3 regions of the Pantoea sp. USHLN298 genome follow, and region 2 is predicted to be linked to each of the others. Evidence: predicted binding sites of a transcription regulator. Region 2 holds the regulator's gene; each other region holds the start of a gene.
What was found. Region 2 encodes PhoB, which activates phosphate uptake and scavenging genes when phosphate is short. Its sites were predicted from a motif close to CTGTCATAAAACTGNCNNAT; they were not measured.

Region 1 (4,225 bases), on a different contig from region 2:
CAAAGATTTTAAACCGGAAATGCTGATTTAGTTGAAAGCGGGCGCTCTCGTCCCCATTCTCCTCTTTCGACCTGACAGGAGTAATTCATTATGGCAATCGAATATGCAGTGATCGCGGGTGGCTGTTTCTGGTGCACCGAAGCGGTATTTAAGGATGTGATCGGCGTGGAGTCGGTAGAGAGCGGTTACACCGGCGGTGCCCGGCCAAATCCGACCTATGAGCAGGTCTGCAGCGGTGCCACCGGTCACGCTGAAGCGATCCGCATCGGCTTTGATCCGGAAAAAGTCAGCTACGGTGATTTACTGGATATCAGCTTTGTGACCCACGATCCGACCCAGCTTAATCGTCAGGGCAATGATATCGGTACCCAGTATCGCTCAGCGATTTTCCCGGCCAATGCAGAGCAGGAAGCGGAAGCCCGTGCCGCGATTGAACGCGCGCAGGCCGATCACGATGTGCCGGTGGTAACCACCATCGAGCCGCTGAAAGAGTGGTATCCGGCTGAAGCCTATCACCAGGATTACTGGGACGGTGCTGGTCAGCGTAACGGTTACTGCCTGGCGGTGATCCCACCGAAATTGCAGAAACTGCGTAAGAGCTTTGCCAATAAGGTGAAGAGCTAGTTTTTTCAGCTGCGGGGTGGTTTCCACCACCCCGACCCGGTTTTACTGACCGGGCAGCTTCAGCCCCATCGCATTCCCCAGGGTAAAGAACAGATCGGTTTGATCGGTCAGTCCCACCACGTTACCGGCATGTGGCCCATACGCCGCAATACGCAATTGTGAACCGGTATGTTCCTGCGAATCCTCTTCTGAATTGCCATAGCTGATGGTCATCACCGCGCCGTCTTTGGTGTTCAGCGCCTGCGTCAGGCCCGGCGCTTTGGTGCCGTTCTCGACGATCTGACTGCTGTGAGCATGATCGGCCGTCACCACCACCAGGGTATTCCCCTCTTCACGCGCAAATGCCAGCGCCTGCTGGACCGCTTCATCCAGATCCACCGTCTCGCCAATTTGTCCGCACGGATTGGCGGCGTGATCCTGCTTATCTATTGAGGCGCCTTCCACCTGCAGGAAGAAACCATCGGGATTGTGACGCAGCAGGTCGATCGCTTTAGCGGTCATCTGTGCCAGCGTAGGCGTCGACAGCGGGCGATCTTTATTCACTTCGCAGGTTACCACCGGCTTATCGATATTGCCGTGATAGCTGGCTTTGGGTCCCTGCCAGCGCACCGGCATGTTGCCAGGCGAGAACAGGCCCAGCAGCGGTTTCTTCTGGTCGGCCTGGGTTACGGCATTGAGTCCCTGCCAGTCACTGACCAGCTGATAGCCCAGCGCCTGCGCCTGCTCGTTCAGGGTTTTACCCTGATACTCGCCCGCTTTCGCCACCTCAGCAAAGGACTTCGCGCCACCGCCCAGGGTCACGTCCGGGCGGGTTTTCAGTAATTGCTCGCTGATCGACCCTTTACCACCCTGCTCTAAAGCGTTGGTTGGACAGAGTTCGCTGGTCTTTTCTGGTCCGTAGCATTTACGTGAGGTGACGTGTGAGAACAGCACGGCGGGCGTCGCATCCTGTAATTCAGCTGTCGAAACGTCACCGGTGGCTTTGCCCGCCGCTTTCGCCAGTTCCAGCAACGTCATTTGATCCTGACCATTTACGTCAACGCTGATCGCACCGTTATAGCTTTTGGTGCCGGTCGCCCAGGCGGTGGCTGACGCGGCAGAGTCAGTGACGTAATTGGGCTTATGGGTTTTCTTGTCTAACGAATAGTGGGTGTACTGGCCGGTCAGCGGCAGCGCATCGATGCCTTTAAAGAAGCCGCCCGCCCCTTCTGCCAGGTTACGCGCCGCAGTAATTTCAGAGTCGCCCATCCCGTCGCCAATCAGCAGGATGACGTTTTTTGCGGTGCTATTGCGTAACGAGGCTTTTAACGCCTCAGTCTGATCACCGGTCAGCCTACGCGCCCCGCCGTGCTGGCTGATATCACCCTGCGCCGCGCGGGAAGCAAGGTCGGTATCTGCCAGGGTCGGCGTGGCGATCACGGAGGCGAGCAGAGAAAGGGTAAACAGAGGAAGCTTTTTCATTAATCGATCCTTGTAAGCAAAAAATACCAATGATTTCAGTCGGTAATTTTGCGACGATCGGGTGATCTTTTTGTGTCATCCGGGTTTCAGTTTGATGACAAAACCGGCGTAGCGAACAAGGCTAAATCGATTCGTTCAGAGGTTAAGCGAATAGAACAAAAGAGAAAAATAGTGCTTGACCCTTTTCAGCCGACTCCCTATAGTAGCGCCCCGTTGACCCGGCGCGGTCAATGGAAAAAATGTGGTGAGGTGTCCGAGTGGCTGAAGGAGCACGCCTGGAAAGTGTGTATACGGCAACGTATCGGGGGTTCGAATCCCCCTCTCACCGCCACATTCAAAGAAGAGCCTGAACGAAAGTTCAGGCTTTTTTTTATGCACAATTCAGAGAGGGGGGTGAGAAGCCCCGCCGGGGTTCGACAACGGGCGCAGCCCGTTGAACAGCGGAGCCTGCGACGCTGCCCGCAGGGCGAGCGCTACAAGGTGCGAAGCTATCCTGCCCTGGCGATCCGTTATCAGCACTCTCCAGTTCCGCAGCCCCCTTATATAAGCCAATCCTTTGTTCATTATTGTTATTTGAGACTGTTAATTAAACTTCCAATATCGTTAATTCGAATGACTTTTATTTAACTCTGTTTTAAGGTAAATGACCTGGCGCAAAAAGTGTTTACTGAAGCCTGCTAATATACGCGGTTAATTATTTGAAAGTCGCAGATAAAAACATGAAAAAAGATGAATTAAAAAAACACCTGCATGAATGCTTACGCCGCGAAGTTATGATAAGTGATAAACCCTTTAGCTGGGTACGTACGTTCCACAAGGCGTTTAAGTGTCCGGACAGGCGGTTTAACTTCTGGTGGCGAATTGTTTCCTTTTTATACAATTCCGACAGCAGGTTATTAAAAAAGATGGCGCATAGAATTAATAGAAAATTAATTCAGAAATACAACACTGAGATTCAGCCAGGTACCCAAATAGGACCAGGTTTAAAAGTCAGTCACTTTTTATCGGTAGTGATCAATGGATGCACCGTTATCGGCTGCAATTTTAAGATCCGCCAAAACTCAACCATCGGCATCTCCGGTCGCTCAGATAACAGCATGCCAGTCCGCATTATCATTGGCGACAACGTTGAAGTCGGGGCCGGAAGTTGCATCATCGGCGACTCACTGATCATAGGAAACAACGTGACTATCGGAGCCATGTCATTTATCAATCAGAACATCCCCGACAATAGTGTTGTTTACACAGAAAAAATGCAGGTTATCAGGCCTGAATGATTTTCTGACGCTTCTTTAACCTTGCTAAAATGTCTGTTGAGTTTAATGATTACAGGTAAACCGCCCTAATCGCTATCCTGCAAAGAGTGACGGCAGCGACTAAAGCTGAATAGATCAGCGTTGCCAGAGCAAGCCTGCAATTCGCTGCCGTAAAGTGGTTAGCTGCTCTTAATCCATATTACCTGTTTAAATTAAGGTTCAGGCTGTGCCGTATTTAACAAGGTAACGTCATATGACCTGACCGGTAATATTATGTCGACACCTGACGCTCACTGCGGCGCGTTATCATTACCAATAAAGACAAAAAGAAAACCCGGCCGAAGCCGGGTTTGGGCGCTACACTTCTACTCAATCAAACGCTAGCTATACGCGTGCAGGGTGCGCTGACACAGCGCAGAACGCACACAATCCTCTTTGCCAAAACGTACGATGCCAACCATCTCGTCCTCTTCGAAACGCGCCAGCGCGTCTGCGAGACCGGAAGGCACCCCAGCGGGCAAGTCGCACTGGGTAATATCACCATTGACAATGACCGTGACGTTTTCGCCCAGTCGGGTCAGGAACATTTTCATCTGGGCGGCGGTGACGTTCTGCGCCTCATCCAGGATAACAACCGCATTTTCAAAGGTCCGGCCGCGCATATAGGCGAACGGAGCGATCTCGACCTTGGCAATTTCCGGGCGCAGACAATATTGCATAAAGGATGCGCCGAGCCGTTTAACCAGAATGTCGTACACCGGTCGGAAATAGGGCGCGAATTTCTCAGAGATATCGCCGGGAAGGAATCCCAGATCCTCATCGGCCTGTAATACCGGGCGCGTAACGATAATCCTGTCAATATCCTTATGAATCAGGGCCTCTGC
Region 2 (4,225 bases):
GGCCACCGGCACCGCCAGCGGCGGATAACCATAGCGCGCTTCAAACGCCTGACGCTCATCTGCCTGCATCGGCCGGCTCATCGGGCCGAGCTGCGCGGCGCCAGCCGCCAGCGCCGTGGGTGCGGTCGAGGAGCCGGATGCCTGCACCTGCACATTAACCCCCGGTGCCTGTCGGCTGAAATCTTCACCCCACAGCGTCATCAGATAACCGAGGGTATCGGAGCCAACGCTGCTGAGGTTGCCCGACAGCGCGCCGGACTGTGCCAGCGCCATGCCCGGCAGCAGCGTAACGATCAATAAAAGAAAGAGGCGCATCAGGGAGATCCGGCAGCGATTAATGAACGGCATTCTCCTGCATCCCACCGCTGACAATCAACCTTGCTGGCAGGGTAAAGGTAAAACAGGTCTCCTGATGCGGCACGCTGGTGATATCCAGCCGCGCATTATGGTGGCTCAGGGCATGTTTCACGATCGCCAGCCCCAGCCCGCTGCCGCCGGTGGCGCGCGATCGCGCTTTATCGACCCGGTAGAAGCGCTCGGTGAGACGGGGAATATGTTCCGCGGCGATGCCCGGTCCATTGTCGCAGACCCGGAAGGTGGCGCCCTGCTTGCTGCGCAGCCAGCTGATATCGATGCGGGTACCGTCTGGCGTGTGGTTCACCGCGTTGTAGACCAGATTGGAGATAGCACTGCGCAGCTGCTCATCGTTGCCGAACACTTTCAGATGCGGGTCGGTATGGAAATGGAGGTCGTGCCGCCCGTTGCTCAGGGTCGCGGCCTCATGCTGCAGCAGCTTCAGCATCACCGGCACGTCAACCTTCTCTTTCAGGTCGATCGCCGGTGCGGCTTCAATTCGCGACAGCGTCAGCAGCTGTTTGACCAGGCTGTCCATGCGGCGCGTCTGCTCCGACATGGTGTGCAGCGCTTTGCCGCGCGAACGCTCGTTCATCACCGAGTCGTTCATCATCTCCAGATAGCCCTGCAGCACCGTCAGCGGAGTCCGCAGCTCATGGCTGACGTTGGCAAAGAAATTACGCCGCGCGCCTTCCAGCTGATGCATCTGCGTCACGTCGCGCGCCACCAGCAGCCACTGCCCTTCGCTGTAGGGCATGACGCGAAACTCCATGTGATACTGGTTATTCAGCACCAGCGTTAACGGCTTATCGAAATCACGCTGGCGGATATAGCGCGAGAACTCCGGGTAACGCAGCAGGTTAAGGATGTTCTGGCCATTATCTTCCGGCCAGCGTAGCCCGAGATGCTGTTGCGCCAGCCCGTTGCACCAGAAGATGGTGCCCTCTTCGGTGGTGAGGATCACCGCATCCGGCAGCGACTCGGCGCCGCTGCGAAAGCGTTTAATCAGGTTGCCGAGCTCACGCCGCCGCCGCCGGTTGCGTAACTGCATCTGATAAAGCCCGTAAAACAGCGGTTCCCAGCTGGCGCGTCCGGCAGGCGGCGTCATGGTACGATCGAGCCACAACCAGTGCGACAGCCGCATCAGGTTGTGAAAATGCCACAGCAGCACCGCCAGCACGCTCAGCAGCAGCCACCACGGCAGATAGCCGAACAGCAGACCGAGCAGCAACGCAGGCAAACAGGCCAGCAGCAGTTCTGACAGTAATCTCTTCCAGGAGAGGCGTTCCAGCACGGTGAAAACTCCGTTTAGTAGCGGGCAGAGAAACGATACCCTGTTCCACGGACGGTTTGTACCATGCGATCGTGGCCGGAGACTTCCAGCGCTTTACGTAAACGGCGAATGTGAACATCGACGGTGCGATCTTCAACATACACATTGGTGCCCCAGACGTGGTTCAGCAACTGTTCGCGGCTGTAGACCCGCTCCGGGTGCGTCATAAAGAAGTGCAGCAGTTTGTATTCGGTCGGTCCCATTTCCAGCGGCGTGGTTTCCGACATCACCCGATGCGAGGAGGGGTCCAGACTCAGCCCCTGCATCTCAATCACCTCTTCCACCGCCATCGGAGAGATACGGCGCATGACCGCTTTGATGCGCGCCATCAGCTCTTTCGGCGAAAAAGGCTTGGTGATGTAATCGTCAGCACCGACTTCCAGCCCGCGCACCCGGTCTTCCTCTTCACCGCGGGCGGTCAGCATCATCACCGGGATATCACGGGTCATCGCTTCGCGTTTCAGGTGTTTGATAAACTGAATGCCGCTGCCGCCAGGTAACATCCAGTCCAGCAGGATCAGATCGGGCCAGGGTTCAATCAGCTTACCCACTGCGCTGTCATAATCTTCCGCCTCGATTGGCTGATAGTCGTTCTGCTCCAGAACAAAACACAACATTTCACGGATTGGGGCTTCATCTTCCACAACCAAAATGCGCTTAGCCATTATTACTCCTGCTGATATGACGGCTGTCACTGAGATTCGCGGCGCCATTATGCGTCAGATTTGTGACACTTTTATGAAAAACATAACCCGCCTGTAACCCCGTTGGTAATCATTTATGACAGCGCAGCGACAATTTTTTGCTTTGGCCGCAGAGCCAGTATAATCGCCGGGCGAATCACAACGGCAGGGACTCTTATGCGCATCATTCATACTGCGGACTGGCATCTGGGGCAGTTCTTTTACAACAAAAGTCGGGCGGCGGAACATCAGGCGTTTCTCGACTGGCTGTTGATCCAGATTGAACAGCATCAGGTGGATGCGTTAATCGTCGCCGGCGATCTGTTCGATACCGGCACCCCGCCCAGCTACGCGCGCGAAATGTTCAACCGCTTTGTGGTGGCGCTGCAACCCAGCGGCTGCCAGCTGATTGTGCTGGCGGGTAATCACGACTCGGTGGCGACGCTCAATGAGTCGCGCGAGCTGCTCGCCTGTCTGAATACCCGGGTGATCGCCACGCCGCAGGCGGAGAGTGACGTGATGGTGCTCACTACCCGTCAGGGCGAACCGGGCGTGCGGCTGTGCGCCATTCCTTACCTGCGACCGCGCGACATCCTGCGCAGCCGCGCCGGTCAGTCCGGACGTGACAAGCAGACGTCGCTGCTGGAGGCGATTGCTCACCACTATCAGCAGCGCGTTGCCGCCGCACGGGCGCTGGAGCCGGCACTGCCGATCGTGGCGACCGGCCATCTCACCACCGTCGGCGTCAGCCAGAGCGACTCGGTGCGTGACATCTATATCGGCACGCTGGACGCCTTTCCGGCCTCCGCCTTTCCGGACGCTGATTACATCGCGCTGGGCCACATTCATCGTGCTCAGCGGGTAGCGGGCAGTGAGCATATCCGCTACAGCGGCTCGCCGATTCCGCTCAGTTTTGATGAGCTGGGCAGTGAAAAAAGCGTCTTCCTGCTGGAATTTACCGCCAGCGGTCTGCAATCGGTGAGCCCGCTGGTGGTGCCGCAGGTGCAGCCAATGCAGGTGCTGAAAGGCTCGCTGGCGCAGATTGCGCAGCAGCTCAGCGCATTCAGCGACGTGCCGCAGGAAAAGCCGACCTGGCTGGATATCGAAGTCACGACCCAGGAGTACCTCAGCGATCTGCAGCGACAGGTGGAAACCCTGACCGCAGAACTGCCGGTGGAAGTCTTACTGTTACGCCGCAGCCGTGAGCAGCGTCAGCACAGCCTGGCGCGGCTGGATAACGAAACCCTGAGCGAGCTGAAAGTGGAAGAGGTGTTTGCCCGTCGGCTGGCGCTGGATAGCGAACTGCAGCCGCAGCAGATCGACCAGATGACCACGCTATTCCGCCAGACGCTGGCCGATATCGGGGAGCCACAATGAAGATCCTCACGCTACGCTTTAAAAACCTCAACGCACTGCGCGGCGAATGGTTTATCGATTTCCGTGCCGAACCCTTTGCCAGCAACGGCCTGTTCGCGATTACCGGCGCAACCGGCGCAGGCAAAACCACCCTGCTGGATGCTATTTGTCTGGCGCTCTATCACCAGACGCCGCGCCTCGGTGCCATTTCACAGAGTCAGAATGCGCTGATGACCCGCGACTGCGCCGAGTGTCTGGCCGAAGTCGAATTTGAGATCAAAGGCGAAGCCTGGCGCGCCTTCTGGAGCCAGAACCGCGCCCGCGGCACCGCCGACGGCAAACTGCAGGCACCACGGGTTGAGCTGGCGCGCTGTGCCGATGACACCATTGTCGCCGACAAGGTCGGCGACAAGCTCAGGCTGATCGAGACCCTCTCCGGTCTCGACTTTGAACGCTTTACCCGCTCTATGATGCTGTCACAGGGCCAGTTCGCCGCTTT
Region 3 (4,225 bases), on a different contig from region 2:
CTTCCTGAAAGGCCTGGCGATGATTCAGCGCCCTAAGAATGGGAAGCCTGCCTGATATCGTGTCATCCCGTCGGCAATAGAGCGCTGCTGCGTAAAGCCGGCGTCAATGCATCTCTGGAGCGCCAGCCGCCGTTTTTGTCCCGGCGGCGGACGCTATACTTCTCAGCCCGCCCTCTCCTCTTTCATGTTCGCTCTGATCCCCGGTTTAACCGCGATGATGCTGTCACCCCTCCAGGGCTGGCGCGTCAGAAGAGCGAAGCGTCCGGGCCGGATGGCCCGGCCGACCCACAGGGAGGTGAGATTCCTTGCGATCAGGCGCGCCAGCCCGGAAGGCCGCACCTATGCAACAGCCGCTATTTACCGGTATCAGCGCACCCATTTCACCTTATAACCGGTCACTGCGCCCCACCACCCAGCGCTTATGCACCCACAGCGAGGCGAGGATCACCAGCGCGCCGGCGATAAAGCTCGGCCAGTGCGGCTTCTCCTGCCAGATCGCCAGGTTAACCAGCAGTCCGGCGGGGACGTGCATGTTATTCATGATGCCCAGCGTGCCGGCATCAACCTGGGTCGCACCATAGTTCCACATAAAGTAGCCGAGACCCGAAGCGGCCACGCCCAGCCAGACCAGAATGCCCCATTGCAGCGAGGTGGTCGGGAGTTTCTGCGGATTGCCCCAGATGAACCAGGCGATGACCGCAATCACCACTGCGCCAAGGTAGAACCAGGAAAAGGCGGTGTGCTGCGGCATCGGACGGGTCTCCTGCAGACGCTTGTACCCCACCATACCGGCAGCAAAGCAGATGTTCGCCAGCTGCACCAGCAGCAGGCCAACCCAGAAATTATCGCTGACCTTGTCATAGCGGATAATGGCCGCCCCGGCGACCGCCAGCAGCGCGCTGAAGATATAGCCGATCCGCAGCGGACGACGGCTAATCAGGTCATAGATCAGGGTCACATAGAGCGGCGTCATCACCGTAAACAGCAAAAATTCCGACACGCTGAGATAGAGGTAGGCTTCAAAGCTCAGCAGATACATCACTCCTAACTGCAACATCCCGACCAGCATATAGAGCAGCAGAGTTGAGGGACGGTAACCGCGCCAGCGCAGAAAAGGCAAAAAGACTATTGCGGCCAGCGCCAGGCGCATCAGTACAGAAAACCAGCTGTCCACCTGGCCGGCAAGATACTCGCCAATCAGGCTGAACGAAAAAGCCCACAGAATAGTGGTGATGATCAATAAGAACACGGTAACGACCCCGAAGTTAACAGAGTGTCAGTGTAAACAATGTGCTGTCGATCGGCTGCACTATCTGGTTTACATCCGATTACTTTTAAAGCAAACAATGCGCAACTGCTGCAACAGCTCAACCCCGCTGTAACATCCCCGTCTCCTGCTGGCGACGTTTTTCCCCGAATGCGCGAAATAAACCATATGGTGATCACTTTCGCTCGGCGCTGTAATAAAACTGTAACAAATGTGTCACGCATCACAGTAACGTCAGGTCACTAATTTTATTCTTTGCGCGAAATGGAACATCACGTCGCCATTTCTTTTTGTCTTTTTTTGACCCCACCGCTGGGAATGTAAAAAACCATAATGTGCCCTGGAGGGCCTCACTGATGCTGAGTATTTTTAAACCTGCACCACGTCAGCCGCAGGTAGCAGCGGATCGCGTCGATCCGCTCTACCGTCGTCTGCGCTGGCAAATTTTTATTGGGATCTTTTTTGGCTATGCCGCCTACTATCTGGTCAGAAAAAACTTTGCGCTCGCGATGCCCTATCTGGTCGAGCAAGGCTTTTCACGTGGCGATCTCGGTTTCGCCCTGTCAGGCATTTCGATCGCCTATGGCTTCTCGAAATTCATCATGGGCTCAGTGTCCGATCGCTCGAATCCGCGCGTCTTCCTGCCAGCCGGACTGATCCTGGCCGCGGCGGTGATGTTGTTTATGGGATTCGTGCCCTGGGCCACCTCCAGCATTATGGTGATGTTCGTGCTGCTGTTTGTCTGCGGCTGGTTCCAGGGCATGGGCTGGCCACCGTGCGGTCGTACCATGGTGCACTGGTGGTCGCAGAAGGAGCGCGGCAGCATTGTCTCGGTGTGGAACTGCGCCCATAACGTCGGCGGCGGCCTGCCACCGCTGCTGTTCCTGCTTGGCATGGCGTGGTTCAACGACTGGAAAGCGGCACTCTATATGCCCGCCTTTGGTGCCATCCTGATTGCGCTCTTCGCGTTTGCCCTGATGCGCGACACGCCCCAATCCTGTGGCCTGCCGCCGATCGAAGAGTATAAAAACGACTATCCGCCAGATTACGATGCCAGTCATGAAGAGGAGTTAACTGCTAAGCAAATCTTCATGAAATATGTGCTGCCTAACAAACTGCTGTGGTACATCGCGCTGGCGAACGTTTTTGTCTATCTGCTGCGCTACGGCATTCTCGACTGGTCGCCGACCTACCTGAAAGAGGTGAAGCACTTCACGCTGGATAAGTCCTCCTGGGCCTACTTCCTGTATGAGTATGCCGGTATTCCGGGCACGCTGTTATGTGGCTGGATGTCAGACAAAGTGTTTCGCGGTAACCGCGGGGCCACCGGCGTGTTCTTTATGACGCTGGTGACGATCGCCACGGTGATTTACTGGCTGAACCCGGCGGGCAATCCTGGCGTTGATATGGCCTGTATGATCGTGATTGGTTTCCTGATTTATGGTCCGGTGATGCTGATTGGCCTGCACGCGCTGGAGCTGGCACCCAAGAAAGCCGCCGGCACCGCCGCAGGTTTTACCGGCCTGTTTGGTTATCTGGGCGGTTCGGTGGCGGCCAGCGCCATTGTCGGTTACACCGTTGACTACTTTGGCTGGGACGGCGGTTTTCTGGTGATGATTGCCGGCTGCGTACTGGCGGTGATCCTGCTGTTGCTGACCATGGTCAGCGAGCATAAACACAAGCAGAAACTGGCCTGACGGCAATAAAAAAGGGCCGGTTAACCGGCCCTTTGTTTGCGCGATATCCTCAGGAAAGGTAGAGCGTGCGCAGCGTCTGTGGCACCGCATCATCGGCATTCGAACCGATCACATCCAGCTCCGGCAAGGTATCTTTCAGCCGCTGATGGGCGTTCTGCATGATATAGCCCTTACCCGCCATGCTCAGCATCTCCACATCATTCATGCCGTCGCCAAAGGCGATACAGCTATGCAGCGTATGGCCCAGCTGCTTCGCTACGGCCTCCAGCGCATGCCCTTTCGATACGCCACCCGCCATCACTTCGAGGCAGGTCGGCAGTGAAAAACTGACGTTAACCCGATCGCCCCAGCGCGCTTCAATCGCCTGCTCCATCGGGATCAGATGCTCAGGATCTTCACAGGTAAAAAAGACTTTACTGATGTTATCGGTCGGCAACAGACCCGGTTCATAGACCTGATAGTTGAATACCGATTCACGGAAGTAATCCTGCTCAGCGGGACGGGAACGGCTGACAAACCACTCATCATCACGGTAAACATGGGTCAGAATATCGCTGTGATGATACTGCAGACCAAACAGATCATTCGCGATGTCTTCGTCCAGGTTATGGCTGAACACCAGCTCGCCCTGAGCATTATGCACCCGTGCGCCGTTGGAAGTGATCATGTACGCCGGGATAGCCAGGCTATCGCGCATCTGTCCGACATCAATATGATGGCGGCCGGTGGCAAACACGAAATGAATATCCTTTGCGACCAGCTGTTGCAGCGTTTCGCGCGCAAAAGGCGTCAGGCGATGTTCGGGAGAAAGCAGCGTGCCATCCAGATCGGATGCAACGATGTGGTACATGAAAACCTCGGGTATCTGATTCTGCTGGCCGGAGCCAGTCGGATAATGAACGTCAGCGATGCGATGAAAAAAAGTCGATCACTGCATTAAGCGCTTCGGCGCGCATGTTGTCTTTTTCAAACAGGATCTCATGACGCGCACCGTTAATCACGCGCGGTTTATTCCCTTCGCACGGATGACCTGCCGCCGCCATGGCAGCACAAAAGAGATCCTGCGAGCGGTTATCCACCACCTGATCATCACTGGCCTGCAGCAACAGCAGCGGCGTAGTGATTTTATCGGCCTGGCTGATGATGTTGCGACCCGCATGAATGCCTTCGCGCACCCAGTGATACGTCGGGCCACCCACGCGAATCGCCGGATCGTCCGCATAAAAACGCAGGCTGCGGCGATAACGCTCGGCGCTGTGCG

Region 1: a site for PhoB is predicted at 2,167-2,186, ahead of phoA (alkaline phosphatase). Genes of this name have one in related genera too.
Region 3: a site for PhoB is predicted at 1,459-1,478, ahead of glpT (glycerol-3-phosphate transporter). Genes of this name have one in related genera too.

Annotation. Positions count from the first base shown of each region.
Region 1 is NZ_JBBCRO010000002.1:568,194-572,418, forward strand. Features, by position in the region: gene WFK59_RS07365 (flavin reductase family protein) at 1-31, shown strand, start outside; gene msrA (peptide-methionine (S)-S-oxide reductase MsrA) at 91-624, shown strand; gene phoA (alkaline phosphatase) at 667-2,085, opposite strand; tRNA gene WFK59_RS07380 (tRNA-Ser) at 2,329-2,416, shown strand; gene WFK59_RS07385 (serine acetyltransferase) at 2,805-3,362, shown strand; gene phoH (phosphate starvation-inducible protein PhoH) at 3,722-4,225, opposite strand, start outside.
Region 2 is NZ_JBBCRO010000001.1:100,817-105,041, reverse strand. Features, by position in the region: gene WFK59_RS00550 (PstS family phosphate ABC transporter substrate-binding protein) at 1-315, opposite strand, end outside; gene phoR (phosphate regulon sensor histidine kinase PhoR) at 335-1,648, opposite strand; gene phoB (phosphate response regulator transcription factor PhoB) at 1,663-2,352, opposite strand; gene sbcD (exonuclease subunit SbcD) at 2,548-3,747, shown strand; gene WFK59_RS00530 (AAA family ATPase) at 3,744-4,225, shown strand, end outside.
Region 3 is NZ_JBBCRO010000008.1:26,095-30,319, forward strand. Features, by position in the region: gene WFK59_RS19375 (DUF1456 family protein) at 1-55, shown strand, start outside; gene WFK59_RS19380 (carboxylate/amino acid/amine transporter) at 386-1,249, opposite strand; gene glpT (glycerol-3-phosphate transporter) at 1,624-2,964, shown strand; gene yigL (sugar/pyridoxal phosphate phosphatase YigL) at 3,014-3,814, opposite strand; gene pldB (lysophospholipase L2) at 3,867-4,225, opposite strand, start outside.